Regions from separate parts of the Streptacidiphilus sp. EB103A genome, predicted to be linked through region 1. Evidence: riboswitches for the same ligand, from Rfam matches in the RefSeq annotation. Region 1 holds a riboswitch; each other region holds the start of a gene.
What was found. A riboswitch is a leader RNA that binds a small molecule or an ion and turns the genes downstream of it on or off. The one in region 1 is predicted to bind thiamine pyrophosphate.
Positions count from the first base shown of each region.

Region 2: it holds a riboswitch for thiamine pyrophosphate, as region 1 does, so the genes downstream of both, thiC (phosphomethylpyrimidine synthase ThiC) here and ABH941_RS40460 (phosphoribosyltransferase family protein) in region 1, are expected to answer to the same signal.
Region 3: it holds a riboswitch for thiamine pyrophosphate, as region 1 does, so the genes downstream of both, ABH941_RS24345 (cytosine permease) here and ABH941_RS40460 (phosphoribosyltransferase family protein) in region 1, are expected to answer to the same signal.

Region 1 is NZ_JBGCAQ010000046.1:5,643-15,523, forward strand. Features, by position in the region: gene ABH941_RS40455 (helix-turn-helix domain-containing protein) at 1-205, shown strand, start outside; gene ABH941_RS40460 (phosphoribosyltransferase family protein) at 262-1,626, opposite strand; TPP riboswitch at 1,783-1,958, opposite strand; gene ABH941_RS40465 (hypothetical protein) at 2,133-2,261, opposite strand; gene ABH941_RS40470 (hypothetical protein) at 2,695-3,381, shown strand; gene ABH941_RS40475 (transposase family protein) at 3,552-4,121, shown strand; gene ABH941_RS40480 (restriction endonuclease) at 4,302-5,054, shown strand; gene ABH941_RS40485 (hypothetical protein) at 5,041-5,259, shown strand; gene ABH941_RS40490 (DUF3592 domain-containing protein) at 6,546-6,989, opposite strand; gene ABH941_RS40495 (LysR family transcriptional regulator) at 7,220-8,164, opposite strand; gene ABH941_RS40500 (DMT family transporter) at 8,246-9,193, shown strand; gene ABH941_RS40505 (alpha/beta hydrolase family protein) at 9,299-9,881, shown strand, end outside.
Region 2 is NZ_JBGCAQ010000010.1:288,914-298,794, reverse strand. Features, by position in the region: gene ABH941_RS18940 (LacI family DNA-binding transcriptional regulator) at 1-486, shown strand, start outside; gene ABH941_RS18935 (metallophosphoesterase) at 611-1,837, shown strand; gene ABH941_RS18930 (hypothetical protein) at 2,176-3,270, shown strand; gene ABH941_RS18925 (aspartate-semialdehyde dehydrogenase) at 3,274-4,305, opposite strand; gene ABH941_RS18920 (hypothetical protein) at 4,653-5,408, shown strand; gene ABH941_RS18915 (DUF1707 domain-containing protein) at 5,605-6,258, shown strand; gene thiC (phosphomethylpyrimidine synthase ThiC) at 6,312-8,174, opposite strand; TPP riboswitch at 8,169-8,308, opposite strand; gene ABH941_RS18905 (YibE/F family protein) at 8,429-9,763, shown strand; gene ABH941_RS18900 (hypothetical protein) at 9,839-9,881, opposite strand, start outside.
Region 3 is NZ_JBGCAQ010000015.1:38,964-48,844, reverse strand. Features, by position in the region: gene ABH941_RS24350 (S1C family serine protease) at 1-1,486, opposite strand, end outside; TPP riboswitch at 1,693-1,808, shown strand; gene ABH941_RS24345 (cytosine permease) at 1,801-3,177, shown strand; gene ABH941_RS24340 (glycerophosphodiester phosphodiesterase family protein) at 3,313-4,179, shown strand; gene ABH941_RS24335 (ATP-binding protein) at 4,440-5,012, shown strand; gene ABH941_RS24330 (DUF5926 family protein) at 5,172-6,170, shown strand; gene ABH941_RS24325 (bifunctional DNA primase/polymerase) at 6,433-7,131, opposite strand; gene ABH941_RS24320 (glycosyltransferase family 2 protein) at 7,536-8,360, shown strand; gene ABH941_RS24315 (PP2C family protein-serine/threonine phosphatase) at 8,589-9,881, shown strand, end outside.

The sequences.
Region 1 (9,881 bases):
CGCGAGTCTGGACGAGTCGTTCAGCGCCTACATCCGCCGCCGACGCCTGGAGGAAGCGGCCCAGGCACTCACTGCCTCCGGATCACGGCTCAGTATCTCCGAGACAGCCGCACTCTGGCATTTCACCGACAGCAGCCACTTCATCCGCGCTTTCAAGAGGCAATACCATGCCACACCAGCACAATTCGCACGCCCCCTGATGTAACGCCTCACCCGGCCGCCTCAGCTGCAGCGATGACTCTACGAGCCCCACAGGGTTGCTCAGCGGGTCGCCCGCGCCGGTCGAGGGGTACGGATCAAGTGCCGGGTGAACCATTCCTCGGCCAGATCCGCCACCGCTTCCAGTGTGCCTGGCTCCTCGAACAGGTGGGTGGCGCCCGGGACGACCGCCAGTCGGCATTCGCAGCGAAGCTGCGCCTGGGCCTGGCGATTGAGGTCCAGCACCACCTCGTCGTCGCCTCCTACGATGAGCAGGGTGGGCGCGGTCACCGCCGAGAGTCGGGGTCCGGCCAGATCGGGCCTGCCGCCGCGCGAGACGATCGCCGCTATCGGCGAACCGGGCTCCGCTGCCGCCGAGAGCGCCGCAGCCGCTCCCGTGCTGGCGCCGAAGTAGCCCACGGACAGGCCCTGGGCCTGCGGCTGGTCGAGCAGCCAGGAGGTGGCGTCGGCCAGGCGGCGGGTGAGCAGGGCGGTGTCGAAGGCGTTCGCCCGATCGAGCTCCTCCTCCTCAGTGAGGAGGTCGAACAGCAGCGTGGCCAGTCCCGCCCGGTTGAGCGCGTCCGCGACGAACCGGTTGCGCGCACTGAGTCGGCTGCTGCCGCTGCCGTGCGCGAACAGCACCGCTCCGACCGCTCCCTGGGGAACGGCCAACTGCCCGCTGAGCTGTGTCGATCCGGCGTGGACGGCGACCTCCGGATCCGCGAGGGGAGGACCCGCTCGATCTCGCGCCGCCTGCGGCGTCACCGAGCGGTCCCGGTCGGTCTCACCCATCCGATCGGCTGCCTGGTCCAGCCAGGCTACGACTTCGTCGTCCGAGGTCTGCGCGAAGTCCTCGTAGAACTGTCCGATCCCGAAGAAGCCGGCCGGCGTTTCCACGCACACCAGTTCGTCGGCCACATCCCCCAGTCGGGTACGCCACTCGCTCGGCGCCACCGGCACGGCGAGCACCACCCTGGCTGCCCCCTGCGCGCCGGCGATCAGGCAGGCGGCGCGGGCCGTCGAGCCGGTGGCCACGCCGTCGTCGACCACCACCGCCGTCCGGCCGCTGAGCTCGACGCGGGCTCGCCCGCTCCGGTACCGCCCGGCGCGGCGCTCCAGCTCGACGCGTTCCCGCTGCTCCACCGCGGCCAGCTCGTCCGCGGAGGTCCGGGTCGCCCGCTGCGCCGATTCGTTGATGACACGTACCCCGCCCTCCCCGATGGCGCCCATGCCCAGCTCGGGCTGGAACGGCACACCGAGCTTGCGCACCACGATCACATCCAAGGGCGCGCCGAGCGCTTCCGCGACCTGCGCCGCCACCGGAACCCCGCCGCGCGGTAGACCGAGAACGACCACGTCCGCGCCCCGCAGATACGCCAGCCGCGTGGCCAGCCGCCGCCCCGCATCGAGACGATCAACGAAGTACATGGCCAGAACTCCTTGGGAGGGCGGAACTCCGCCGCGGCCCCCCAGGCAGACAGTCAACGTCCCGACACGCATCCCGGTACCCGCAGGCGATACCGATCCGGCGTCGCGGGGGTTGTTCCGCGATCTGCCGCTCGCTCCGTGCCGGCGCGCAACAAAGAACCTGCAAGGTGGGCTCCCTTCGCCGGCATTGTCCGGATCAGGTGATGGAGGTCGCCGTTGGGTCCTACGGACCCGTCCGGCCTCTCAGCAAGGTTGTCGAGACGACCTGAGCCGTGAGCCTGAACTGAGCTCACTCTCCCGGCCGCCGCAGCCGAACTCCCTCGCTCGCCCTGCAGGCCACTGTCCAGAATACGCCGGTTTCACCCCGATGCCATTGCCGTTCTGCAGGAGGGTTCCCTCGGGCAAGGAGCCGCCCTGTGGTCGCCACCCTGGGTTGAGTCCAGGACATGGGCTGCGGCTGGCGGGCAGGGGCATTGCAAAGTCTCTTGATCTTGTGAATGTGCTGGTCAGGCGATGTCTGGGAGGTCGAGTGGGCGGTTGAAGGCGTTGTAGGCAACGTGGCGGAGGCCGACGGCGATATTGCTGTATCCGGCGTCGCGGAGCGTGTTGATCGCCAGGTTCCGCAGGGTTGCCATGGTTTCAGGGCCGTGGTTGGTGCGGATCTTCGGGACGTCTTCCTCGATTCACTGATGTTGGAAGCGTGATAGCTGTAGGCGGCCGGGTTCTTTCGGCTGCAGCGGGCAGGCGTTGTTCCCATCGGGCCGTTCCGGGCGAGATACTCCAGAAGCCGGAGATATCCATGGGGGTCAAGTCACAGGCGAGGGGCTTGTCTTGAAGTGGCCTGGTGTGGAAGCGGGAGTGGGACGGCGGGCACGGCGCTGGTCCAGGCCGCTGCGATGGGCTCTGGGCCTGCCCGAACGGGAGTTGTCCGGCCCGGTTCGGCTGAGGTCGTGGAGCAGATGGTTCGCACGGCGCAGTTCGTTCCTGCTCCTGGTCGCAGCCGGAGCGATCCTGGGAGCGGGGGCCGAGGCGCCTGCTGTGTGGCTGGCCGCTGTGGCGTGGACTCCGGTGGCTGCCGACGCCGCCCTGTGGCGGAGCGTGCCGACGCAGGTGCGGCGGGCGCTGCAAACGGCAGAGCTCGTGGAGGAGATTCGGAGACTGGAGTGGCGGCTTCGGGGGACGGGCTGGGCAATGGAGTGGGATCTGGATGCCGGCTGGGCCGGGCGCCCGAGGCCGACCGGCTTCAGCCCCGCCCCGTCCTCCTTCGGTGGCCCCTGCCGGACTTCGCCGTCGCTCCAGGAGGCACAGTGGACCCAGGGGTACGGATTGCTCTTCGCCGATACGGGCGACTGGTTGCGCTCGGCCTCGGTGACGTGGACCGGCAACGTGTTGGTGCTCGTTGACGGAGCAGCGCGGCGGGTGACCATTCCGCTGGCGGACAAAGGGGCCCAGAGCGCTTCGTCGAGGGGCGCGCGTCCGGTCGAACTGGTGCTCTTGAGCCAGGACGATCCGCTGCGGCCCGGGCGACGCCAGGTCAGCCTGCTGGTGCTGAATGCCGATGGCCGCCGACTGCTGACCATGCCCGGGCTGGGCCTACCGGAGGACCAGGTACGTGAAATCGCCTCGGCCGCACGACTGGACTTCCGCAGCTACACACTGACCACGCCATGGGATCTGCCCGGAGGCGGAATCGCCTCCAGGATCTTTCCACCCGCTCGCGGCCATCAACAGCTCCGGTTCAGTCCGCGCAGCTGATCGGCCTGGGGTGCTGGAGCCACCGCTGCCAGGGGCGTTTCAAGGTCTTGGCGGGCGGTGAGCCTTCAGGTCGCGATGGACAAGGGTGCCGGGACCGGCCCGTCACGAACGCAACGAAGCTCCGGTTGGACGGGGTGACCTCCAAGTCGCCTCGAACCACCGGAGCTTCGATGTGCCGCCAGTCTGACACCGTCTGCCTGATCAAGTCGCCCGTCCTGGACGGCGTGGCGGGACTGCCGCTGGTGGAGCGGCTGCAGGTGCTGCCCGACCCGCGTCGGCGGCGAGGGGTCCGCCACCCGTTCCTGGCTGCGCTGCTGGTTGCCGCCTCCGCGGCCGTCGCCGGAGCGCAGTCGTTCGCGGCCATCGGCCAGTGGGCCGCGAACGCCCCGCAACACACCCTGGCCCGGCTGGGGCTGGCGTGGCCGACGCACTCGGCGTGCGGATCGCCCCAAGCGCCGCAACGATCCGCCGGGTCGTCGGTCTGGCCTGCCCGGGCCCGGTCGGCAACCAACCCGGGCGGCCTCCGCACGGGCCGCGCTGTGCCCGGGAGGAACGGACCTCCGCGGTGTTGGGTCCTGCGGCCGCTGTACTGGGGAGACAGCCCCCGGGAACATCCTTTGCGTCAACTCTCGCCTGCGGCGTCAGCCAGCAGGCATTTCCGTTACCGCAGGTCAACGGCTAAAGCAGGGGAGGCGTCCGCATCGCGCCGCCTCCCCCGGAGGGACACGGTGCGCACCTGAGACGAGGACGTATTACCAGGTAGACGGCGGCTGCCGGGGCACGGCGGTGTCCGCCGGAGGCGGTGGCCGGTTCATGCGCCCGCACCGGGGACCAGTGGTGTGATCGGCCCGCTGGTGTCAGTGCGCCCTGCTACACCAAGAAGAAGCCGGCGCAGGCGCGACGGAGCGGGAGCCCGCGCGGTGCGCGGCGAGAGGGGCACGGTGTTGGACGAGGACGGGGATCTGGACCCGACCCTGAAGTTCATCCTGGTAGCGCTCCTGGTTGTGGCGGCCGCGGTGATGGCGTGGAAGTTCCTCCTCAGCCCCGTCGTGCACTGGTTCGCCGTTGACGTGCCGCATTGGTTCACCGCTACGGTGCCGGCGTGGTCGGCCGGGCATCCGTGGACCACGGCGCTGATCGCCGTCGGGGTGTTGCTGCTGGCGGTGCTGGTGGTGCGGGCGCGACTGCACGCCGGCTACGGTTATGCCGGGTATGCGCAGGCCGAGGACGAAATGGGCGCTGAGGACCTCGGGCTGACGTTCCGGATGCGGGAGTTCGTGGCGATGACCGGCACCGAGTTCGAGCTGGCGGTCGCACAACTCCTGGCCAGGGACGGTTTCCTGAGCGCCAGCCACGTCGGGGGAGCGGGTGACCTCGGGCAGGATGTGCGGGCCTGGGACACTCAGGGCCGCAAGCTGGTGCTGCAGTGCAAGCGCTACACGAAGGCGGTCGGCTCGGAGCACGTGCAGAGGTTCAACGGCACCGCACGGGCGGTCCACGGTGCCGATCTGCCGCTGATCGTGGCCCTGAACGGGTTCAGCATCCATGCGGCCAACTTCGCCGCAAGCCAGGGCATCATCCTGGTGGGCCGCAGCGAGCTCAAGCGCTGGGCGCACGGCGAACACCTCTACAACGTTCTGGCCCCGAACAACCCGGCCCTTGGCCTGGCCTGACACCCGGACCCCGGGCCGCCCGCCCGGCGGCGGACGGGTGGTCCAGAGCGTTGCCAAGCATGCGCGGCTGCTGCGAGCCAGCCTGCTCGGCCACACCCAGCGCGACACCGTCTACGAGGCGTACCAGCCCGAGCCGGGCCCGATGGTCTGGGATCCCTCAGCGGGACAGCGGTTCCGCCGATTCCCGGACTGGGCCGGAAGTTGAGTCGCCTCGTGAACCTCCGGCTGGGACGCGGTGGCGGCAGGCGGGTCCAGTCGGGCCGTTATGAGGAGTTCTACAAGCTCGGCGAGGAGTCATCGGCATGTCGCACAGCAGCATGCAACTGCCCATGCTGCTCGATCGGCACGTTCGCGGTGGCGCTGCTCCTGGGACCAGCGGGCGCTGCCTGGTGTGGTGGACTCGGAGTGGACTGGGCTGGTGGACCGGTCGGTGTGGCCACCGATAGGGCGCCGGTGCGTTCGCGCCCGGAGGTGGGATCGCCGCTACCTGTGGTGGTTCCCAGACCGGCGCGCAGCGCCGGGTGTTGGTGGCCGTACGCTTGGCGTCCCCATGCACATCCGAGGCGTGGACACCATGACCGAGGAGAATGCGTGTGGCACAGGGACGGACCGGTATCAGAGGTGCCCCATCGGCTCGGGCTCGATGGGGGAACCCGAGCGCGGCGACCTGGCGCCCCGCGTCTCCGTGTCGTTCTGGGTTGATGGCGATATTTAAATCTGGCCACCCCCTGCTCAGGCTTCGGGCGGACCTGCTCCCGTCGATTCCCCACCCATTGGGCCGCTGACCTGCGACGGAGCGTCAGACCTCCGGAGTCGCCCGTTAGCCAGCCGCTCTTGAGGGCCGTGGTGAGCCGTCCAGGGCGGGCGAATCTCATCGCGTCAGCGACGCCGAAGGCGCCCTTGACGGGGCACGCCGGCCCGGACCCTTCGAGAACGGGCGACTCCGACCACCCGAGCGATCAACGACGTGGCGGGAAGAGTAGCCCTGGGAGAAATTGCCGATCCGCATCAAGTGTCGGGGGTCGCGCCGGCATGGCCGGGCGGTCGTTTGCGGAGCACGCTGCGGCGGCCAGGGGGCGGCCTGATGACGCGTTGGAGTGGGTTCAGAGTCCCCTACAGCTGATCCCATGTGACATTCGTGTTGTCCGCCCACGAGAGGAACATCTTGTTGTCCGTGCAGTCGTAGCTGACGCCCACGCCGCCGCTGTAGAAAGATACGCGCGCCGAGCCGCTGCGCCCGGTCGCGGTGGACGCTGGAGCGGGTGGCCTGGATCAGGGGCGGCGTGAGGGTGTCGACGCTGAAGCGGCGCAGTGGGACGGCGCCAGGGGCCACGCCGAGCGCGGTCAGGCGGGTGACCCAGAACGCCGCGTCGAACTGGACCGGGACGGGGACCGAGAGGACCTCGGCGCGCAGAGCGGCGGCCGTGGTCTCTGCACCGGCGTGGTGAACGACGGCCGCCGTGTGCGGGAAGACCAGGGCGTGCGGGACTGTCACGGCCCTCGCACGATGGACACGATTCCGGCGATGACCGCCACCAGGCCAAACAGGATCAGGAGCAGTCCGCCGGCCTCCCACCCGTTGCCGTATGTGCTCGCTTCACGCATGGTGCGAAGCCTCCTGATGTGCGATCCGGACACGTAGACCTGCAACGTCTGCCCGACCTGGTAGTCCGTGTGCCGGGACTTCTCCAGCCACAGGGTCCCCTCGCGGGTCTTCCCGTCCAACTCGTAGCGCACACACAGGCTCGGCGGATAGGCGTTGTACGGCTGGTACTTGGTGGTGCCGCCCGCCTCGGTCCGGACCACCTGCGCGGTAACCGCGCGCCCCTCCTTCAGCGCCCGTGCGGCCCGGTTGCCGCCTTCGGCGGCGACCCGGACGCCCAAGACCACGACCAGGACACCGAAGAGGATGAACACGATGCTCTGAGCAATCATCCGTTCCCCCACCCCTCCAAGCGTGTCATCCAGGCACAGGACCAGGCGGAGCGGCACCCAGCCCGGCCAAACGTTCTACGCCTGCACCTGTTCGACTACTCATAGCAGGAGTTGACGCCGCAGTGCAGACCCGGACCGCGCGGGCTCTGACCCGCTGAGCGCGCGGGGGCCGGCCCTCGGGGCCGAGCCCCGCCGTCACCGGCCGCGGCTGCGACCTCGTCGTCTCGGTTTCATGGGGTTGCGGTGGTGTCGGCACCAGGGTGGGGCGCGTGGGTGTCCTGGTTTTGGATCTGTGCGGCGGCGTGGTGCAACTGGGCGAGGACGGTTCGGACGGCTCGTCGTGCGGTGCGTTCGGGTCGGTGGAGGACGTCGATGTGGCGTCGGGCGTGGACTGCGCCCAGGGGCCGCAGGACGAGGTTCGGGTGCTTGCGGGTTGTCCAGCGTGGCATCAGCGCGAGGCCGGCGCCGGCGGCTACGGCCTCGGCGGCCACGGCGAAGTCGTTGATGCGGTGGGTGATGTCGAGGCGGCGGTTGGCGACGCTGGCGATGGCTTCGATGGTGGACATGAGCGGGAAGCCGTCGTGGACGGTGATCCAGGGCTGGTCGGCGACGTCGTGCGGGAGGAGCAGCGTCTTGGAGGCCAGGGGGTGGCCGGTCGGCAGGGCGACGTCGAGTGGCTCTCGCAGCAGGGTGCTGGCGGTGACGGTGCGTGGCCAGGGCGGGCCGTGGTCGAGGCGGTGGGCGAGCACGAGGTCGTAGTCACGGGTGAGGGCGGGGAAGCGGTCCTGGGCGACGTCTTCGTCGGCGAGAGCCAGTCGTGGGCGGCCGGGCCCGGTGAGGCCGCGCAGGAGCAGGGGGAAGAACGCGGAGGCTGCGCTGTGGAACGCCGCCAGTGAGACGTCGCCGTCGGGTTGTTCGGTGAAGTCGGTGACGGTGTGCCGGGCCCGGGCCAGGGCCGTCTCCACCTCGATGGCCGCGCGGGCCAGGGCTTGCCCGGCCTGGGTCAGCACCAGCCGGCGCCCGGCGCGCTCGGTGAGCGGGACGGGGATCGTCCGCTGCAGCAGGCGCAGCTGCTGGGAGATCGCGGACGGCGTCACGTGCAGGGCCTCGGCGACCGCGGTGACACTGCCCAGTTCTCCCAGTTCCCGCAGGATCTGGAGTTGTCGCTCGTCCATGCAGACAGTGTAGGGCTGCTACAGCTTTGCTTTAGAAGCTGGTGGATTGTCTTCAACCTGCTGGTGGTGAAGCCTGGGGGCATGCCCGTTACACGCCGTACCGATGCAGTGCTGTTCCTGGTCGCGCTGGTCTGGGGTTCCAGCTACCTGGCGGCCAAGACGGCCACCGTCGCGCTCCCGGTCGTCACCGTGCTGTTCGCCCGGTACGCGATCTCCGCGCTCGCGTGCGGAGCCCTGGTCGCCTCCCGTCGCCGGGTGCGCCGCTGGACCTGTGCAGAGGTCCGCGTCGGGTCGCTGCTGGGGGTCACGCAGGCAGCCGTTCTGGCGCTGGAGACCTACGGGGTCGCGCACACCAGTGCCGCGAACGCCGGGCTGATCATCAGCCTGGCCATCGTGCTGACACCGCCGCTGGACCGGACCGCGGGCAGCCGCGCACTGCCCGGGACCTTCTTCCTCGCCGCCGGCCTGTGCGTGCTGGCTGTCGGGCTGCTCACCTCCAGCACCGGGCTGCACGCGCTACGGCTCGGCGACGTGCTGATGCTCGCCGCCGCGGTCGTCCGGGCCGGGCACGTCGCGCTCGTCGGACGGCTCACCGCCCGCCACCGGATGGACCCGCTCCACCTGACGACCGCCCAGACTGTCGTGGGCTCGGCGTTGTTCCTGGTGCCTGCCCTCACCCACCTGACCGGCCTGGCCCGCAGCAGCGCCACCGCATGGTCGCAGCTGATCTATCTCGCCCTGTTCTGCAGCGTGTTCGCCTTCCTTGCGCAGACCTGGGCCGTGCAACGCACCTCCGCCAGCCGGGCCAGCCTGCTGCTGGGCACCGAACCGATCTGGGCGGTCGCGATCGGGGTCAGTCTCGGCGGCGAACGGCTCACCGTGTGGGCCTGCCTCGGCGCCGTGCTCATGATCGCCGGAACGTACTGGGGCCAGGCCATCGAACGCACCCACCGCACCACCACTGCCACCGAAACCGGGGAAGGGGAAGGGGACAGAACGTGCCCCATCCCGACACCTACCAGCGTCTGACCGCCCTGCTCGGCACGTGACAGCAGCAGACACCGATACCCGACACGTCTGACCACGCGCCCGCCGCTTTCCGCCGCGGGTCAGCCAGAAGGGAAACCACTCACCATGAGCGCGTCCATCGACACCACCGCCCCCGTCCTGTCCTACAGCCCGGTGGTCCTGCCGGTGCCCGGGCGGCCCGTGGACCTGGAGGTCCGCGTCACCGCTCCCCAGTCCGGCACCGGCCTGCCCGTCATCCTGCTCTCGCACGGCCACGGCGCCTCCAACAACCTCTCCTCGCTGAACGGGTACGCGCCGATCGCCAACCTGTGGGCGGCGGCCGGGTTCGTCGTCATCCAGCCCACCCACCTCAGCTCCCGCACCCTGAGCCGGCAGCTCGCCGACACCCCCGGTGCCCCGTTCTTCTGGCCGTCGCGCGCCCAGGACATGACCGACATCCTGGACCGGCTCGAGGTGATCGAGAACACCGTGCCGCAGCTCGCCGGACGCATCGACCACGACCAGATCGCGGTCGCCGGGCACTCCCTCGGCGCCCACACCGCCACCCTGCTGCTCGGCGCCCGGATCACCGACCCCGACACCGGGCAGGAGCACAAGCTGGTCGAACCCCGGATCACCGCGGGCGTGCTGCTCGGCGCGCCGGGCAGGGGCGGCGAGGTCCTGAACGGGTGGATGGCCGACCAGGTCC
Region 2 (9,881 bases), on a different contig from region 1:
TACACCCGGCTGAGCACCGAGGCCTACCTCGGCTGGTGCCGCCAGGTCGGCCAGGAACCGCTGTACGAGGAGTACCCGGCGCACGACCCCTGCGCGGGGGCCGTCGCCGCCGACCGCCTGCTGGCCCGTCCGGACCGGCCCGACGCCGTGTACGGCCTGTTCGACCCCAACGGCACCGACCTGCTCGCCGCCGCCCGCCGCTACGGACTGCGGGTCCCCGAGGACCTGCTCCTGGTCTGCTGCAGCGAGAGCGACGTCTACGCGACCACCGAACCACCCATCACCACGCTCTCGCTGAAGCCGCAGCGGATCGGAACCACCGTGGTGAACCTGCTCATCGACGCCATCGAGGGCATCGGTCCGGTCCCCGGAACCGACACCCCCGAGGGGCAGCTGATGCCCACCGAACTGATCGTCCGACGCTCCTCACAGCGGCGTCCTCCCCGCACCACAGTCAGCGCACCACGCGAACCCGGCGAGGAGTAAGGAGCCTCGAAGCGACGAAAAACCATGACAAACGTTCATCTTCGGCGCATCGTCCCACCCGCCTCGCGGGATTGATGCGCCCCAGGTGCGTACACCGCGAAGAGCAGCTTCCTATGATGGGCGAATGACATCGGTGGACCCCTACGCCCGGCCTGACCTGCCGGACCCAGGCCCCCGTACGCCAGAGCACCCCGGCGGGGCGCCCCTCAACGGCGACGGGTCCACGACGTACGACTTCTTCACCCCACCACCGGAGCGCTTCCCCGGCCCCTCCATCACCCCCGGCCCCAGCCCCGCACCCGCCGTCTACCCGGCGCCGACGGCCATGGCCCCACCGCTGCCACCGCCGGCCCCGGCCCCGCACGACCCGCCGACCCTGGAGCTCGGGCCGCCGGTGGCAGCCGTCCCCGGCACCCGCCCCGACCTCTACGGCCATGGCGGCCATGGCCACGGGCACGGCCATCCGCCGACCCTGGTCGAGCCGCTCGGCTACCCACCGCACGAGAGCCAGGAGACCTACGAGGGCGAGGAGCCGGTCGGCCCCCTCTACGTCATCGGTGACATCCACGGCTATCTGCAGGAGCTCCTCGACGGGCTGCACTCCGAAGGGCTCATCGACGACGAGGGGCACTGGTCGGCCGGCCGCGCCCGGGTCTGGTTCCTGGGCGACTTCACCGACCGCGGCCCCGACGGCATCGGCGTGATCGACCTGGTGATGCAGCTCGCCGCCGAGGCCGCCGCCTCGGGCGGCTACTGCCGCGCGCTGATGGGCAACCACGAGCTGCTGCTGCTCGGCGCCGACCGCTTCGGCGACAACGCCGTCCAGTCCAGCGCCGGCACCGCCTCCTTCCTCGCCGCCTGGCGCCTCAACGGCGGACAACCGACCGACATGGAGCGGCTGGAGGACCATCATGTCGCCTGGCTCACCAGGCTCCCCGCGATGACCGTCGAGGACGACCACCTGCTGCTGCACTCCGACACCACCGCCTACCTGGAGTACGGCGACTCGGTCGACGCCGTCAACGACGCCATCCACGAGGTGCTGAACCGCGGCGACGGCGACGAGTGGTGGGACTGCTTCCGCCGGATGACCAAGCGGTTCGCCTTCCGCGGCGACACCGGCGCGGCCTCGGCGCACGAACTCCTGGACGTGCTGGGCGGCCGGCGCATCGTCCACGGCCACAGCCCCATCCCCTACCTGCTCGGCGACACCCCGACCGAGGACGGGCACCCCGCCAAGCAGGTCACCGGGCCGCACGTCTACGCGGACGACCTCGCCATCGCCATGGACGGCGGCGTCACCATGGAGGGCGAAGGCCGACTGCTGATCGCCCGGCTCCCGCTGGTCTGACGGACCCCGCGGTCCGGGCCGGGCACTGCCCGAGCACTGGTAGGGCACTGTTTCGCGCTCGAACTGACGGAATGCCAGCGGCACGTGCCAACGGCAACAGGTGCCCCACCTGTCCCGGAAATTCCGGAAACCGACTGTCAACGGGTCCGCGCCGACCTCTACCATCGAAGTCCCTGCTGCTACCGCTCCGCCCTTCCAGACCTGGATGCTGACGGGGCGTTCGGGGAACAGACGGCTCCACTACTCCGGGGGCGACCCCCCGGACTCCCGGATCCCGCGTGAACCCGGAACCGGCGGGCAGGGTGCACAGGGTCGACGAGAAGAGGGCTGGGTAGAACATGGACAGCGCTCCGTACCTGCAGGCTGAGGACAAGCTCGACTACGAGCGGATCCTGGAGGAACTCCTTCACAACGAACAGGTCCGCTCAGCCCTCCGCCGCGCGCCCACGGGACCCAACGCCGAACAACTGCACACCCGGGCCATGCGCGACTCCGCCACCGTCGCCGGCACCGCGGCGGTCGAGTACTCCTACTTCGTCGAGCTGCGCGAACAGGCCCGCCGCACCACCCCCGTCCCGGACTGGGAACGCCTGGGCGGCGACGACCCGGCACAGTGGCAGGAGCCCGAGAGCGCGCTGATCGCCGCCGAGCGGGCCGGACTGGTTCCACTGGTCGCCGTGCTGCTGCCGATCCTCTCCGGATTCAGCGCACTGCTGCTGCTCCTGCTCGGCTACGGCCTGCGGGCGGACGGCCAGAAGCTGGGTCAGCCACTGGTCACCGCCGGGCTGGTCGCCGCCGTGATCTGCGTGGCCGCGATCGCCGCCGACATCATCGGGCTGCTGCTCACCGCCGCCCGCGACGCCGCGTCGCCGCCCCAGGGCCGCAACCCGGAGCTGTACGCGGAGCTCGCCAAGGCTCGCGAGGCCTGGCACAGCGCACTACGGGAGCGTGGCCTGCTCCCCTATCTCCTGGCCCAGTTGGGCACCACCCCGCGCCCACCGAGGCCGCGCCCGGCCGGTGTCAGCCTGGTCCGCACCCGCCCGCGGCTGGGCTTCACCAGCCCCGGCTTCACCAGCCCCGGACCGGAGCGGATCACCAACGAGCGCGGGGAGGAGGTCGAACCCGAGGAGGGCGGCGAGCCCCACTTCACCAGCCCGGGGTTCACCAGCCCCGGACCCGAGGGGATCACCAACCAGCGCGGGGAGGAGTTCGAGTCGGACGACGACGACGGCGAGAGCCACTTCAGCAGCCCGGGATACAGCAGCCCGACGTTCGAGGTGATCCGGCAGCCCTTCGAGCACCCGGCACCGACCGTCCCGCCGTCACGGACCCAGGCCTCGGTCGGCAGCGGCTCCAGCTCCGCGTCGGGCGCCGGCTCCGGCGGCCGCTTCCTCCCCAACGCCGACGACGCCGAGGAGGAGCAGCCCTCCTGAGAGCTACTCGGCCGCCAGCTCGGCGGCCACCAGCTCCGCGATCTGCACCGCGTTCAGCGCCGCACCCTTGCGCAGGTTGTCGTTGGAGATGAACAGCGACAGACCGTTCTCAGCCGTCTCGTCGGCGCGGATCCGGCCCACATAGGAGGGGTCCTGCCCGGCGGCCTGCAGCGGGGTCGGGATCTCCGAGAGCTCCACACCGGGCGCGTCCGCCAGCAGCTCCCGAGCCCGCTCGGGGCTGATCGGCGTCGCGAAACGGGCGTTGACCTGCAGCGAGTGCCCGCTGAACACCGGGACCCGGACGCAGGTCCCGGACACCTTGAGGTCGGGGATCTCGAGGATCTTCCGGCTCTCGCTGCGGAGCTTCTGCTCCTCGTCGGTCTCGTTGAGGCCGTCGTCCACGATCGAGCCCGCCAGCGGCAGGACGTTGAACGCGATGGGGCGGACGTACTGCTTGGGCTCGGGGAATTCGAGCGCCGCACCGTCGTGCGTCAGCGCGCTGGCCTTGCTGCCGACCGCGTCGATCTGGCCCTGCAGTTCGGCCACACCGCTGAGCCCGCTGCCGGACACGGCCTGGTAGGTGGCCACCACCAGAGCGGTGAGCTGCGCCTCCTGGTGCAGCGGACGCAGCACCGGCATGGCGGCCATGGTGGTGCAGTTGGGGTTGGCGATGATCCCCAGCGGACGGTCCGCAATGGCATGCGGGTTGACCTCGGAGACCACCAGCGGGACCTGCGGATCCTTGCGCCAGGCGGAGGAGTTGTCGATCACCACGGCGCCGGCCGCAGCAACCCTGGGTGCGAGCTCCTTGGACGTCGCACCGCCGGCCGAGAAGATCACGATGTCCAGACCGGCGTAGTCGGCGGTGGCCGCGTCCTCCACCGTGACGACGCCGTCCTTCCAGGGCAGCTCCTTCCCGGCCGACCGCGCCGAGGCGAACAGCCGCAGCTCCGTCACCGGGAAGTCCCGCTCCTCGAGGATCCGGCGTACAACGCCCCCGACCTGGCCCGTGGCACCCACAATTCCAATCTTCATACCCACAGGGTAGGCGGCCCGCCCAACTCCCCGACCCGAATATCCGCCGCTCGGACACCAGGCCCAGCCCCCGACTCCGTAAGTCTTCCGCCTCCCGCACACACGGCCGGGAATTCCTTCGCTCGGCGTAACCGTAGGACGATCCGATCGTTGCCCAGAGTGCGCATGAGCAATATGGCTTGGATGACACGGCGAGCGGTGACGTAGCGAGTTGGCCGGTTCGGTCCGGCCCATGGGATCTGTGGACGATTGCGACTCATGCCCTTGACCGTCCGGGTGGGACGGCCCTGAGCCCCGGGATGGGGGCACCCATTCCATTCACCCCAAGCGAAGGGGGAGGCACAGCCATGCCACCCGAAGTCGCCCTGCTCGAATCGCGCGCCCTGCGCGAGAGCGTCGCCGACCGCACCGAAACCCTGGACCGGGTCAAGGTCCTCGTCCTGCTCCCGGACGACATGCACGTCACCACGAAGATGGTCGCCGACTACTTCGAGGTCGGAGAGACGGTCATCTACAACCTGGTGGTCGACCACCGGGACGAGATCGTGTCCAACGGGTACCGCGTTCTGGTTGGTGAGGAACTGACTCGCTTTAAGCGAGTCTGTGGACTCCAGTCATCCCGGAGCAGGTCAATGGCCCTGTTCCCGCGTCGCGCGGTCCTCAACGTCGCGATGCTGCTGCGGGACAGCGCCGTCGCCCGCAGGGTCCGGACCTACCTCCTCGACACCGAGGCAACGCTCCGGCAGGGTCCGCCCTCTTGGGGCATGCCACCCGGGCGACGGCTCGGCCCCGGCCCGCACTGGGACGAGTACGAGTACCTCCAGGCACACCCCGACGTCGTCACCCCCGAGCAGTACACCGCCCCCGACCAGGGACGATGGCTCGCCTGGGCCGACTCGGTGGACCACCGCCTCGACGCCCACGGGCGCGTCATCGGCGCGATGAGCGAGCAGCTCTGCCGCGTCGGCGAGGACGTCCGCGAGCTGCGCGGCGACATGTCTGCCATGCGCCAGGACGTCGCCGAGCTCCGCCAGGGCATGGCCCAACTCCTCCCAGGCTTCGGCCTGGGCACCATCCCAGCCAAGCGCCGCCGACGCCGCTGACCCAGTTGTCCACAGGCCGCCGCGATCTCCGGGCGGCCTGTGGACAACTCAGTGACAACTGAGGTCCCCAAAGGACCTCACTGCACTCGCAAGAACTGCACCCTTGGCGGGAATCCAAGTCGCGATATATCGTTAGTTCCCAGCCGTGCCACTGCTCCATCGCGCGACGACCTTCGACTGGATCAGGACGGGAACTATGTCGGGAGAGATCTCGCCCCCTGGAAAGAGCCCCGGCCACGACTCGCCGCCCGAGCTGCGGGCCTCCCACACGGACCGGGATCGGGTGGTCGACGTACTGCGGGTCGCGGCGGGCGACGGCCGGCTGACCGGGGCCGAGTTGGACGAGCGCCTGGAGGCCGCCCTGTCCGCACGGACCGTCAGCGAACTGGCCGTCCTCACCGCCGACCTGCCGCCTGTGTCGACCTCTGGCGGCGCGGTCGTGGCGGAGGTGAAAGACGTACTCCGAATCGATCAGAAGTTCAGCCCGGTCGAGCGGGTGGGACGCTGGATAGTGCCACGACGGCTGGAGCTCGCAACGGAGTTCTGCGAGGTGACGCTCGACTTCACGCTGGCAGTGATCACCCAGGACACCCTGCGGATCGACATGGACATGCGCGGCAAGACCCTGACGCTGATCACCAGGCCGGGCATCGTGGTCGATGCCGACGCCCTGAACCTGGAGTTCAGCAAGCTAAGGATCCGTCAGGCCCACGACCCCCATGCGCCGGTCACGCTTCGAGTGGAGCTGGCAGGAAAGAAGAGCTTCGGCCGTGTCGTCGTGCGGGGCCCAAGGCGGGCAGTAGGCCATTGGCTGCGCAGGAAGCCCAAGCCCCTGCCTACCGAAGACTGACTCAGCCATTGGCCGGCCAACCCGGTTTGGTCACTCTCCTCCGCTGTTTGAGGTCAGTCGGCCAACGGTAGGTACACCCGTCCACCGGAGGCCGTGAACTCCTCAGCCTTGGCCCGCATCCCGGCTTCGATCTCGTCTTCGCCGGTCACCGGGGTCTCGTCGCCGAAGCTCTCCCTGATGCCGTGCGATATCCGCATCGAACAGAACTTCGGACCGCACATCGAGCAGAAGTGCGCCGTCTTGGCGGGTTCCGCCGGGAGGGTCTCGTCGTGGAAGGCGCGGGCCGTTTCGGGGTCGAGGGCCAGGTTGAACTGGTCCTCCCAGCGGAACTCGAAGCGGGCGTCGGAGAGGGCGTCGTCCCAGGCCTGGGCGCCGGGGTGGCCCTTGGCGAGGTCGGCGGCGTGGGCGGCGATCTTGTAGGTGATGACGCCGGTCTTGACGTCGTCGCGGTCGGGGAGGCCGAGGTGTTCCTTGGGGGTGACGTAGCAGAGCATCGCCGTTCCCCACCAGGCGATCATCGCGGCGCCGATCCCTGACGTGATGTGGTCGTAACCCGGGGCGACGTCCGTGGTCAGCGGGCCGAGGGTGTAGAAGGGCGCGTCGTCGCAGAGCTCCTTCTGCAGGTCCATGTTCTCGCGGATCTTGTGCATCGGGACGTGGCCCGGCCCCTCGATCATCACCTGGACGTCCCGCGAGCGCGCGATCCGTCCCAGCTCGCCGAGGGTCGTCAGCTCAGCGAACTGGGCCTCGTCGTTGGCGTCGGCGATCGAGCCGGGGCGAAGCCCGTCCCCCAGCGAGTAGGTCACGTCGTAGGCCCGGAGGATGTCGCAGAGCTCCTCGAAGTGCGTGTAGAGGAAGTTCTCCTGATGGTGCGCCAGGCACCAGGCCGCCATGATCGAGCCGCCCCGGGAGACGATCCCGGTCTTGCGCCGCGCTGTCAGCGGGACGTAGCGCAGCAGCACTCCGGCGTGCACGGTCATGTAGTCGACGCCCTGCTCGCACTGCTCGACGACGGTGTCCCGGTACACCTCCCAGCTCAGTTCCTCGGCCCGGCCGTCGACCTTCTCCAGCGCCTGGTAGAGCGGGACCGTGCCGATCGGCACGGGGGAGTTGCGCAGGATCCACTCCCGGGTGGTGTGGATGTTGCGGCCGGTGGAGAGGTCCATCACGGTGTCGGCGCCCCAGCGGGTGGCCCAGGACATCTTCTCGACCTCCTCCTCGATCGAGGAGGTGACGGCCGAGTTGCCGATATTTGCGTTGATCTTCACCAGGAAGCGGCTGCCGATCAGCATCGGCTCGACCTCGGGGTGGTTGACGTTGGCCGGCAGGACGGCGCGGCCGGCCGCGATCTCCTCCCGGACCAGCTCCGGGTCCATCCCCTCCCGCAGCGCCGCGAACTCCATCTCGGCGGTGACCTCGCCCCGGCGGGCGTAGCCGAGCTGGGTCACGGCCGTGCCCTCCCGGGCCCGGCGGGGCCGGCGCGGGCGGCCGGGGAAGACCGCGTCGAGCCCCTTCAACCCGGTCGCGCTCGCAAGCTCGCCACTCCGTGCCAGGCCCAGCCCGCCGCGCGGGGCGGTGTGCCTGAGTCCGTCGTCCTCGGGACGCGGCTCGCGCCCGTGGTAGTCCTGGGTGTCACCGCGTTGGCTGATCCAGCCGTCCCGGAGCGGCGGCAGCCCGCGCCGGACGTCGGCCTCGAACGACGGGTCGGTGTACGGGCCCGAGGTGTCGTACAGCGGGACGGCACGGCCGTTGCCCAGCCGCACCTCCCGGTAGGGAACACGCAGGTCGGGGCGCGATCCCTGGCGGTAGGCCTTGGTCCAGGCGGGGGTGGGGTAGCCGGTCCCGGTGCTGGACGGGCCCTGGGCGGAATGCTGCTGAGCGGCATGCTGCTGCTCTGCGTCGTACGTGCTGGTCATCAGACCCACTTCTCCCTACGCCGGCATTACCCGGTCAGGTTCCTGCGGTCGGCGCAAGCAGCTGCCGTACGAATTCCGCGTACGGCGGTCAGCGCCCTCTCAGCCCGGTGCTCCGAGCTCCCGCGTCTGCAATCTAGACGCCGCCCACCGTAGCGAGCCGGGCCCCGGCTTGGCCAGGGGGCGTCGGTGCTGCCAGATCTCACACGCTTCCGGTACGGTGCACTGCCACAGCCCATCCGGAAGGGACTGTTCCCGTGGCCGACCACCCGCACGAGCACGAGCACGGCCACAGTCACGACCACGGCCCGGCCAGCCCCGCCTCCCGGCGGCTGCGCGCGGTCATCGCCGCCGTGCTGATCCCGTTCGCGGTGGCGGTGGTGGCGGGCATGGTGCTGATGTGGCCGGGCAGGCTGCCCGCCCACGCCTCCACCGGACTGGGATTCGACCAGCCCACGGTGAGCGGCCGGGTCACCGCGACCAAGGCGGCACCCTGCGACGCGGGCTCGACGTCCACCGCGTCGACAACGTCCGCAACAGCGGCAGCCCAGAACGTCTGCTCGCTGGTCAGCGTCGCCATCACCAGCGGCAAGGACTCCGGCAGGACCATCCAACTGACCCTCACCCCGGACCAGACCGCCGTCTACAGCGCGGGGGAGAAGGTGGTCCTGGACTACTCCCCGACCGCCCCCGCCGCGCTGCAGTACACGATCGGCGACGCCGACCGCTCGATGCCCATGGCGATCCTCGCCGGGGTCTTCGCCCTGGCCGTGGTGCTGGTCGGACGGCTGCGCGGGCTCGCCGCCCTGGTCGCGCTGGGGATCAGCTTTGCCGTGCTGTCGCTGTTCGTGCTGCCGGCCATCCTCAAGGGCGAGGACCCGCTGCGGGTCGCAGTCGTCGGCGGCGGAGCGATCATGCTGATGGCGCTGTACCTGTGCCACGGCCTGTCCGCGCGCACCTCCGTCGCGGTCATCGGGACCCTGGTGTCGCTGGCCCTGATCGGCGTGCTGGGTGAGGTGTTCATCGGTCTGACCCATCTCACCGGCAACACCTCGGACGAGACCGCCCTGGTCCACTCCCTCTTCACCGGGATCAAGCTCCCCGGCCTGCTGCTGGCCGGTGTCATCATCGGATCCCTGGGTGTGCTCAACGATGTGACGGTCACTCAGGCCTCGTCGGTGTGGGAACTGCGGGCCGCCGACCCCACCATGGGCACCCGGGCGCTCTACCGGGCCGGCATCCGGATCGGCCGCGACCACATCGCCTCCACCGTGAACACCCTGGTCATGGCCTACGCGGGAGCGGCGTTGCCGCTGATGCTGCTGTTCACCATCGCCAACCGGGGCGTCTGGACCGTAGCCACCAGCGAGATCGTCGCCGAGGAGGTGGTCAGGACGCTGGTCGGCAGCATCGGCCTGATCGCCTCGGTACCGCTGACCACCTTCCTCGCCGCGCTCGTGGCCAGCCACAACACCCGCCCCGTGACCGCGGCCGCCATTCCGGCCCAAGCCACGCGACAGGCCACGGCCACGGCCATGGCCACGACTTCGGCTGAAGCGGGCGCGGGCGGCCGGCACCGCCACCGCCGCTAGCACCGGAGACGCCAACGCGAGAGCCCCGTACCGGATCCCGGTACGGGGCTCTCGTGAAAGGACGTCAGACCGGCGTCAGCGCGACGCCCGCTTCACCAGGATGACGACCACTGCCCCC
Region 3 (9,881 bases), on a different contig from region 1:
AGTCGTCGCGGAGGATGCCGATGATCGGGTAGACCGGGGTACCGGTCTTGATCAGCTGGTCCGCGACCCACTTGGCCTGGTTGATCGGGATGGCGAAGCCCAGGCCGATGCTGCCGGACTGGGTGCCGGTCGTCGTGCTGCTGCCGGTCGACTGGATCGCCGAGTCGATGCCGATGACCTGGCCCGAGGCGTTCATCAGCGGGCCTCCGGAGTTGCCCGGGTTGATCGACGCGTCGGTCTGCAGCGCGTTCATGTAGGAGGTCTGCGCGCCGGTCGAGTCGCCGGAGGCGACCGGGCGGTTCTTGGCGCTGACGATGCCGGAGGTGACGGTGCCCGAGAGGCCGAAGGGCGCGCCGATCGCGATGGTGGTGTCGCCCACCGCCACCTGGTCGGAGTTGCCGAGCGCCAGCGGCACCAGCGGCTTCTTCGGGGTCCCGGTCAGCTTGATCACCGCGACGTCGTAGCCGGAGGCGCGGCCCACGATGGTGGCCGGGTAGCTGCTGCCGTCGGAGAACTTCACCGACAGCTTGCCGCCGTTCTCCGAAGGCGCCACGACGTGGTTGTTCGTCAGGATGTGGCCCTGGGTGTCGTAGACGAAGCCCGTGCCGGTGCCCGACTCCTGCGAGTTGCTGGCCGAGATGGTCACCACGCTGGGCAGCGCCTTGGCGGCGACTCCGGCGATGCTCTCGGGGGCGCGGCTGAGCGCCTTGGGGTCCACGCTGCTGGTGACCGTGGTGGAACCGTTGGAGCTGTCGTTGTTCTCGATCGCGGCGCCGATCCCGCCGCCGATGCCGCCCGCGATGATCGCGGTGATCGCCAGCAGGGCGAGCAGCGCGCCGCGGCGCTTCTTGCGGGGCGGAACGGGCTGGCCGTAGCCGCCGTAGAAGGGCATGCCGGGCTGGCCGCCGTACGGGGGCTGACCGCCCTGCGGGGCGCCGTAGGCCGGGTCGAACGGGGGCTGGACCGAGGTCGCCTCGGCGCCGGGGACGGGGGCTCCCAGCGGTGGCGCGGTCGGGACCGGCGGCGCGGCCGGGTGGGACTGCTTCTGGAACGCTGCCTCCGTGAACGCGGCCTCCGGGTGCACAGCCTCCGGGTACGCCGCCTCCGAGTACACCGCGCCGTCGGGAGCAGAGGCCACCGGGGCCGGGGGTACCGGGGGTGCCACGGGGTCCGCTATGGGCGGCTGCGGCGGGGCCGGGGCCGGCGGCGGGAAGTCCGCGAGCGTGGGGTCGGCCGGCGGCTCGACCGAGCCGTACGGGAGTACGGCCGTGGCTTCAGGCTGCGAAGCCTGGGGCGGAGCGGGCTGGACCGCCGGGGCAGACTGGGCCGCCTGGGCCGCCTGGGCCGCCTGCACGACGGTGTCGTCCGCAGCGGGAGCAGCTGCGGGCGCTGCGTCGCGCGGCACCCCGTTCGACTGCGCGTCGAGGGAGGGTTCCACCGGTTCCCCACCGGTGGGGACAGCCCCACCCTCGTGCTCGGTGCTCACGAATGACCTCCTCCTGCGGGACTTCGCGTCCCAAAGCTTTGCCCACCCACTGTCAGGGCATCGTAAGGGCCAGCTTGGCGCTTCCCTTGGCCGCATCTATAGCGCACCGATCTGAGAGCTTTCTTACGCCATCCGCTCACAGCTCATCTACAGCTCATCGGACATTCATCCTTGGCTCGCTGCCCGGCTGCCCCTAGCATGGCCTCGAACACATACGCGGGAGCTTGGACCCATCCAGGCTGAGAGGGCGCCGAACACGGGGCGCCGACCGCCTGAACCTGACCGGGTAATGCCGGCGTAGGGAGCTGAGCCTCGTGACGTCCGTTTCGCCTTCCCCCTCCCCTGTCCTCGACCGGGCGGTGGGGTCCCCGCGCGTCGAAGCGCCGCTGGTGCTGGACACCTCACCCCCGCGCACCCTGGGCTTCCGCGACCAGGCGGCGTTCTGGACCAACCTCGGCGTCAGCCTGATCGGCTTCCAGAGCGCCGCGACCGTGCTGGTCTTCAACGGCAAGGACCTCTCCCTCGCTGCCTCCCTCACCGCGATCGTCGTCGGCACCGTGATCGGCTCGGTGATGCTCGGCATCGCCGCCGTCATCGGGACCAGGGCCGGGGCGCCCGCCATGGCGATCCTTCGCGGGCTGTTCGGCACCCGGCTGTCCTACCTGCCGACGGTGCTCAACATCGTGCAGTGCCTCGGCTGGGGCGTGTTCGAGCTGACCGTGATCGCGATGGGCGCCGACGCCCTCTTCGGCGGCGGACCGCACTGGCTGTACGTGGTGCTGGCCGGAGTGCTGACCACCGCGATGACGATCCGTCCGCTCGGCGCCATCGCGGTGCTGCGCAAGTACGTCGCCGTCGCGGTCGGCGTGGCGATGCTGTTCTTCACGGTGGAGCTGCTGCGGCACGGGGTGCACGACCCGTCCCCGGGCAACTGGACCGGCTTCCTGCCCGCCGTCGACTCAGTGATCGCCGTCTCCATCTCCTTCGTCCCGCTGGCCGCCGACTACACCCGGCACGCCAGGAGCACCCGCAGTTCCTTCTGGGGCGCGTTCAGCGGCTACACGGTCTCCCAGGTGTGGTGCTACGTGGTGGGGCTGCTGGCGCTGCTGCAGGTCGGCGGCGACCCGAACAAGATCTTCAGCACCTTCATGGGCATCACCGCCGGCTGGCTGTTCTTCGCCGTGCTGGTGCTGCGCGAGGCGGACCAGTCCTTCGCCAACGTCTACTCGACGGCGATGTCGGTGCAGAACCTGCTGCCCCGGGTGGACCGCCGGATTCTCACCGTCGGACTCGGCGCGGTGGTCACCGTGCTGGCTCTGCTGGTGACCGACTTCAGCGGGTACGTGTCCTTCCTGGGACTGATCGGCGCGGTCTTCGTGCCGCTGTCGGCGGTGCTGGCGGTGGACTTCTACTTCGGGGCGGGGCGAGGCGAAGGAGGCTGGGACCTGACCGAGACCGCACCGACGCGGTGGCTGACGCTGCTGCCGTGGGCGGTGGGCTTCGCGGTCTACCAGCTGATCGCCCCGGCGCAGCTGACCGGCTGGGCCGGCAGCTGGCCCTCCTTCTGGGCCCACGCCCAGAACGCCCTGCACATCCACCCGCAGGTGTGGACCTCGGCCTCGCTGTTCTCCTTCGTCGTCCCGGCCCTGATCACCTGGGCGCTGACACCGCTGCTCCGCCGGGGGCTGTGAGCTCCGCCGGGGATGCGAACGGGGACGTTAACCGGTCGCACCGGCAGAATTCATCTGCCGCTGCCGGGGCCTGACGGGGGTCCGTTTTAGGCTTGTGGCGTGTCGAACGCTCCCCAGTCGAACGCCCATCGGCAGCTGGTGCTGCCCAATCGCACGAGCACCCGCGTGGTCGCCCACCGCGGCGCCTCCGGCACCCTCGCCGAACACACGCTGGCCGCGTACAAACTGGCCGTGGACGAGGGGGCCGACGCCCTGGAGTGCGACGTGCGGCTGACCGCCGACGGCCACCTGGTGTGCGTGCACGACCGCCGGGTGGACCGGACCTCCAACGGACGGGGGGTGGTGTCGACGCTGGAACTGGCCCAGCTGTCGGAGCTGGACTTCGGCTCCTGGAAGGCCGGGCGCGAAAGCGTCACAACCGGCGCGGCCGGAGCGGCCGGAGCGGCCGGAGCGGCCGGCGACATGGAGGACGGCGACGAGGCGGACTGGGCCGACGCCGAGCACACCTCGGTGCTGACCCTGGAGCGGCTGCTGGAATTCGCCACCGCCTGCGGCCGCCGCATCGAACTCGCGATCGAGACCAAGCACCCCACCCGCTACGCGGGTCTCGTGGAGCGCAAACTCCTGGAGCTGCTGCACCGCTTCGATCTGGTCACCCCGGCGGACGGCGAGCGCACCCCGGTGCGGATCATGAGCTTCAGTCAGCTCTCGCTGCGCCGGGTGCGGGAGCTCGCCCCCGCCATCCCCACGGTCTTCCTGATGGAGCGGGTGCCGCTGCGGTTCCGTGACGGCACCCTCCCGCACGGGGCGCGGATCGCCGGACCCGGCATCGACCTGGTCCGCGCCAACCCCGGCTACGTCGCCGTACTGCACCGCGCCGGGCACCGGGTGCATGTGTGGACGGTGGACGATCCGGCGGATGTCGAGCTGTGTCTGCGGCTCGGCGTGGACACCATCATCACCAATCATCCGCGCCGGGTACTTGACCAGTTGGGTCGCTAGTACGGACTATGGCGGAGCCGGGAGCCTGCTTCGGCAGGCGTGCGCGGGCGCAGTGGAATGGCCGGAAATTCACCCGGTTCACCATTCTTCACCACCCCCGATAAACACTCAGTGACGACCTGACTACGCTTAGTAAAATGGGTGGCGCGACTCCGACTTCAGCTGCTTTCTCGGCATGCCGAGGTGCTTCTGTTCTCGTTTCCGCCGTGCTTGCAACGGGCATTCACACCCTGGCTGACAGCTGAGGAGGAGGTCCGGGGGTGGCGCTGGTGGTAGCGCGTGATGTGCCGACTTCTTCGGCGACCATGGCCGTGCCCCATGGTCCCGAGAGCGTGAGCACTGCACGGCGTCGACTGCGAAAGGACCTCGCCGCGCAGCATCTGCCCGACGTCGTCATCGACGACGCGGTGCTCATACTCTCCGAGCTTCTGAGCAATGCCTGCAGGCACGCCAGGCCCCTGGAGCCGGTCCCGGCCTCCTCCCACGACGGCGTCCACCCTGGCTCGAACACCGACCACCCGACGGCACGGGCGCACGCCCAGGCCGCCTGGCTGGGACAGGGCCAGGGTCAGGCTGACTGCGGACGGGTGGTCGTCGGCTGGGAACTGCACAGCGACGGACTGCTCACCGTCGAGGTCACCGACGGCGGCGGGCCGACCCGGCCGCGCCGGGGCAGCCCCTCGCTGACCGCGCGAGGCGGCCGCGGCCTGGGCATCGTCGGCCAGTTGGCGAGCGACTGGGGGGTCAGGGACGCCCCGGGCGAGGTGACCGTGTGGGCGGTGCTCCCGGTGCGGGCCCGCCATGCCAGGCGCGACGGCGTCACGACGGGGTGAGGCGAGGCGGCCCCGAACGGGCGGCACCGCATCAAACGGGCTGACACCGCGTCAGTGGTGCGGCGGCCCGCGAGGCACCGCGGGGTGACCGGCGGGGACCCGCGGCACCACTAGGCTCGGTGCGGAACAAGCAGCCGCCGCACCGGGAGATACCGCACCATGGCCAAGAAGCCTCCGCAGAAGGCGCCCGCCCGCGCCGGGTCGAACACCGCAGCCAGCGCAGCAGCCGCGGGGGAGATCCCCGTCGTCGGCGCGCGCGAGGCCTGCCCCTGCGGTTCGGGCCGCCGCTACAAGGCCTGCCACGGCCGCGAAGCCTCGCACGCCGTCCAGGAACTGGTGCAGCGTCCGTTCGAGGGGCTGCCCGGCGAGGGCGACTGGGTGGCGCTGCGCGAGCTCGTCCCGGCGGCCACGGTGCCGCTGACGCTGAACGCGGCGGCGCTGAAGGGCGCCAACGGCGAGGTCCCCGCGGTGACCCTGGCGACGGTGCTGCCGATGGCCTGGCCCGCGATGCGCCGTCAGGACGGCAGCGTGCTGCTGGGTCTGCAGACCCACGGCTCCTCCGGCGACATCAGCCGCGACCTCGGCGACGCGCTGCTCCAGGCGCTGTCCGTCGAGCCGGGCACGCCGGTGCCGCCGCGCCGGCCGGCCGCGGACGCGCCGCGGCTGCAGGAACTGGTCGACACCTCGGCCGCGTTCGAGCCGACCCTGCACAGCGGCTTCGAGTTCTGGCTGGACGACGCCGACGCGGCGGTCGGCGAGGTCGCCGCCTCGCTGGAGAGCGCGAACGCCACCATCATCCCGACCGTGCGGCTGGCCTCGGTGGAGACCGCGTACTGGTGCTCGGTGCCGGACAAGAACCACCTGCGCTGGGTGATGCCCCATGCGGAGGACCGGCTGCTCGACGCACTGGCGCGGCTCGCCGCGAAGGACGACGCGGGACTGGGCGAGGGGACCAAGCTGGTCGGCTCGTTCCGGGCGCACGGACTGACCGTGCCGGTGTGGGACCTGCCGTCGGAGATGACGGCGGAGGACTGCGAGAAGCCGGCCGCCGCTTTTGCCGAGCGCCTTGCCGGCGCACTCGCCGATAGTGCGCCGCTCACGGGTCAGGAGCGCCGGGCGCGCGCCGGCCTGGTGAACCGTCAGGTCACCCTCGGCTGACAACGGACTGTTTACGCATTGCGCTCGATCGGGCACGTTCGGCGACAGCAAAAGTCGACCCGTGCCCTTTTGGCAGTGATGTGCATCACAATTCCCCAGGTGGAGGCAGAAACACCGCTTCTGACTCCCCCGGGGGAATTTGCTTGGGGGCCAAAACTTGTTACGGTTTAAACAGCTCGGTCGCTGGTGCATCCCCCGTCGCCAGCGGCCGGGCATTGTCTTTTCGGCTGCCCGGCCGTCGGCCTGCCGATGCGCGGCCCGCTCAGTACGCCAGCCGCGCCCCGTCGGGGACCGCCGCACTGGCCGCGACCAGAGCCCCCATCAGATCACTCACCGAGGGTAGCCACGGCGTCCCGTCGGCCCCCGGATCCGGTACCGGCTCCCGGGCCCAACGCAGCACCCCCGCCCCGGTCCTGGACGGCGGCAGCACCACGTACCCGCCGCTGCCGTGGTAGCGCAGACTGGTGGGCACCCACTCCTGGGCGATCAGCAGCTCCGCCAACTCCTGCATGGTGTACGGCGCGACGAGCAGAACGTACCTGGTGGGCGTGGCGATCACCGGACCGGTCCGGATCCGCAGCGCGTCGAAGTACTCCAGCACCCGCGCCCCGGCCGAGGCGGGCAGGCTCACCGCCGAGACCGGACCGCCGGTCGCCAGCACCAGCGGTGCGTCCGGATGCCGTCGCCACCACCAGCGCACCATCCTGCTGTCGGTGGTCGCAGCCAGTAGCGGCGGATCGTAGGGGTGCGCTCCCGGAGTGGGGCAGTCGGGGCGCGGGCAGGCACAGCCCTCCCAGCCCGTGGCGGCACCCGGCAGCACCGGCCAGCCCCACTCCTGCGAGCAGGTCGTGGCCGCGGACAGGAGCAGTGACCGCTCCCTGCGCCGACCGGCGGAAAGCGCCCGTGCGAGCCCTCGTGCAAGCAGGTTCCGAGGGCGGATCGTGCTGAGAACCCCGCGCATGAGCACTCGTTCCTTTCCGTGACCAGTCAAGGATCGGTACGTGATCTCGCGCAACGAGAAGCGCACCACGCCCGACGCGCTCTGCGGAACCTGGCGGGGGGTGGCGCAGGGTGGCGATTGTTCCGCCGCCCCTGCCAGGCTTGTACCCCGGAACCCGGATGTTGCCTCAGCATTCCCGCTACGGCTTGCGGGATGTTTTCGGGCTGCTTCCCCGGGCGGCCCGCCGGAGGGCCTCACGAACACGTTCACTCACGAGATTGACGCATCGTCCGGAATGACGCGGGCGAACCGGCGATGGTTCCACCGATCGGGTCACCCGGCTTCTCCCTGCCGTTGGCACATTGGCATGTTCAGAAGGGCCCGGAAGGGCAGCGGCCGACCCCTCGTGCTCGTACGATCCGGACATGGACGCACAACCGACGCCGGACGGCCCGCACGGCGGCAAGCTCAATGACGAGCTCGATGGCGGGAGAACTCCCTCGAACCGCTCGGTCGCGGTGGTGATCGCGGCGCATGACGAAGCGTCACGGATCGCCCTGACGGTGATCACGGCGCGGCGGCTGCCGGGCGTGGACCTGGTCGTGGTGGTCGACACCGGGTCGACCGACTCCACCGCGCGGGTCGCCGAGGACTCCGGGGCCGAGGTGCTCCGCTTGGGGGCGCGGGCCGACCGGACCGAGGCGCTGCTGCGCGGCGTGGCGAGGGTCACCGCCCTGGAAGCCATGGAGGGCACGGAGGGCTTGGAGGGCGTCGGGACGGATGCCGCGAAGACAGGGGTGGCCGGATCGGGTCGGTCCGGGCCGCGCCATCTGCTCTTCCTGCAACCCGACGTGATGTCCGGCGCCGCCGAGGCGGTACGGCTGCTGGAACCGGTCCAGGCCGGCGAGGCCGACGCGGTGCTGGCCCGGGCCGGGAGCGCGGCGCCGGAGGCGGGCGCTGCGGCGCGCCGTGCGCGCCGGGGCATCGAGCGGGCCACCGGCTTCTCGGCCGGCTCCCCCATCGCGGCCGAACTGTGTCTGACCAGGGATGCCTTTACCGCCGCCGAACCGCTGTCCGGCGGCGCGGGGGCAACTGCCGGTCTGATCATCGACTTGATGCGGCACGGATTCCGCGTGGTCGAGGTCCCGGTCGACTGGTCCCACCGGCCGCGCCGCGGGGGACTGCGGGCCCGGCTGCGGGAGTTCGGGCAGTGGCGCGAGGTCGGACGGACCCTCTCCGTGCACCGATGACGAAGAGCGATGTTTTTCGGCCAGGTATTCGGGCAAAGACACCAATCACCTGGCACCTCACAGTCCTGGACATCACCCGATCGGTGTGTGTAGAAGTAAGTCACTAATTGCCTCACGGCATGACACGGGGGTGCAAAATTAGTTATTTCGGACAAATCACTTCACGCTCTGTATTTCCCCTCGGTGCGTCCCCCTTGCAGCCCGCACCCGCAGCGAAGGGCGCACACCATGGCTGACTCCCCCTCACCCCGTACCGGCCGCACCCTCGACGACCGCAGCCTCGACGGGCAGGCGCCCGCCGTCCCCGCCCCGACCAGCTCCGTCGACCAGGCCGCAGGCGCGTCCGGCCCCACCACGTCCGGCTCTACCACAACCCAAGCCGACGCCGGTACCGAGCAGTCCGAGCTCACCACCCTCTACCAGCTGACCGAGCGGCTGACCGCCGCCTCCGGCCTGGAGGAGACCCTGCGCGGAGCCCTCAAGGCCGGCGCCGCCATCCTCGGCGCCCAGCGCGGCATGCTGCTGCTCGCCGACCCCCCGGTCCACAACGCCGACGGCACCGACGGTCCCGACGGCCTCGCCGCTTTCGGCACCATCGACTCCCCCGGCACCACCATCGGCTACGGCCTGGACCGTCCGGCCCTCGGCGCGCTGGAGACCGTCCCGCGTGACAGCGGCCCCTACTCGGGCCTGCTCGCGGGTGCGAGCCAGGCCATGGCCTGGGGGCTCCTCGGCGCCGAGGCCGCCGCGGCCCGGGGGAGCGCCGGGGCAGTCGGTGACCGCTTCCGCGAAGTGGCCGGTCAGCTGGGCATCGACGCCTCCTTCGCCCTCCCGCTCGCGGCCCCCGGTGAGGGCGGTGAGCCCTTCGGCGCGGCCATCTGGTTCTTCTCAGCCGCACCTGGCGCACCTGCACCTGTCGCACCTGGAGCACCCGGCGCACCCGGCGTTCTGGACACGCTCGACACGGAGGCCCGCCGGGCCGGGGTCACCCAGCGGTACGCCGCCGTCCCCACCGAGAGCCAGCAGCGCCTGGCCGCGCTCTACTGCTCCGCCGCCTCCCGCCTGATCGCCAAGGAGATCGAGCGCGACCGGCTCCGCCGCACCACCGAGGCGCTGCGCCGGGGCCTGCTGCCGGACCGGCTCCCCCGGGTGCCCGGCATCCAGCTCGCCGCCCGCTGCCTGCCGGCCGGGCTGGACCTCTCCGCGGGCAGCGACTGGTACGACGCGTTGGCCCTGCCGGACGGCAGCCTCGCCCTGAGCGTCGGCAGCGTCAACGGCGGCGGCCCCGACTGCGCCGCCGCGATGGGCCGGATCCGCGCCGCCCTGCGCGCCTACGCAGTCCTGGAGGGCGAGGACCCGGTCTCCGTCCTCGGCGACCTGGAGCTGCTGCTCAAGACCACCGAGCCGGCCCGCACCGCGACCGCGCTCTACGCCTACCTCGACCCGCGCACCCGGCAGCTGTCCATCGCCGGCGCCGGGCAGTGCCCGCCGCTGCTGGTGACCTCCTTCGGCGCCAGCTTC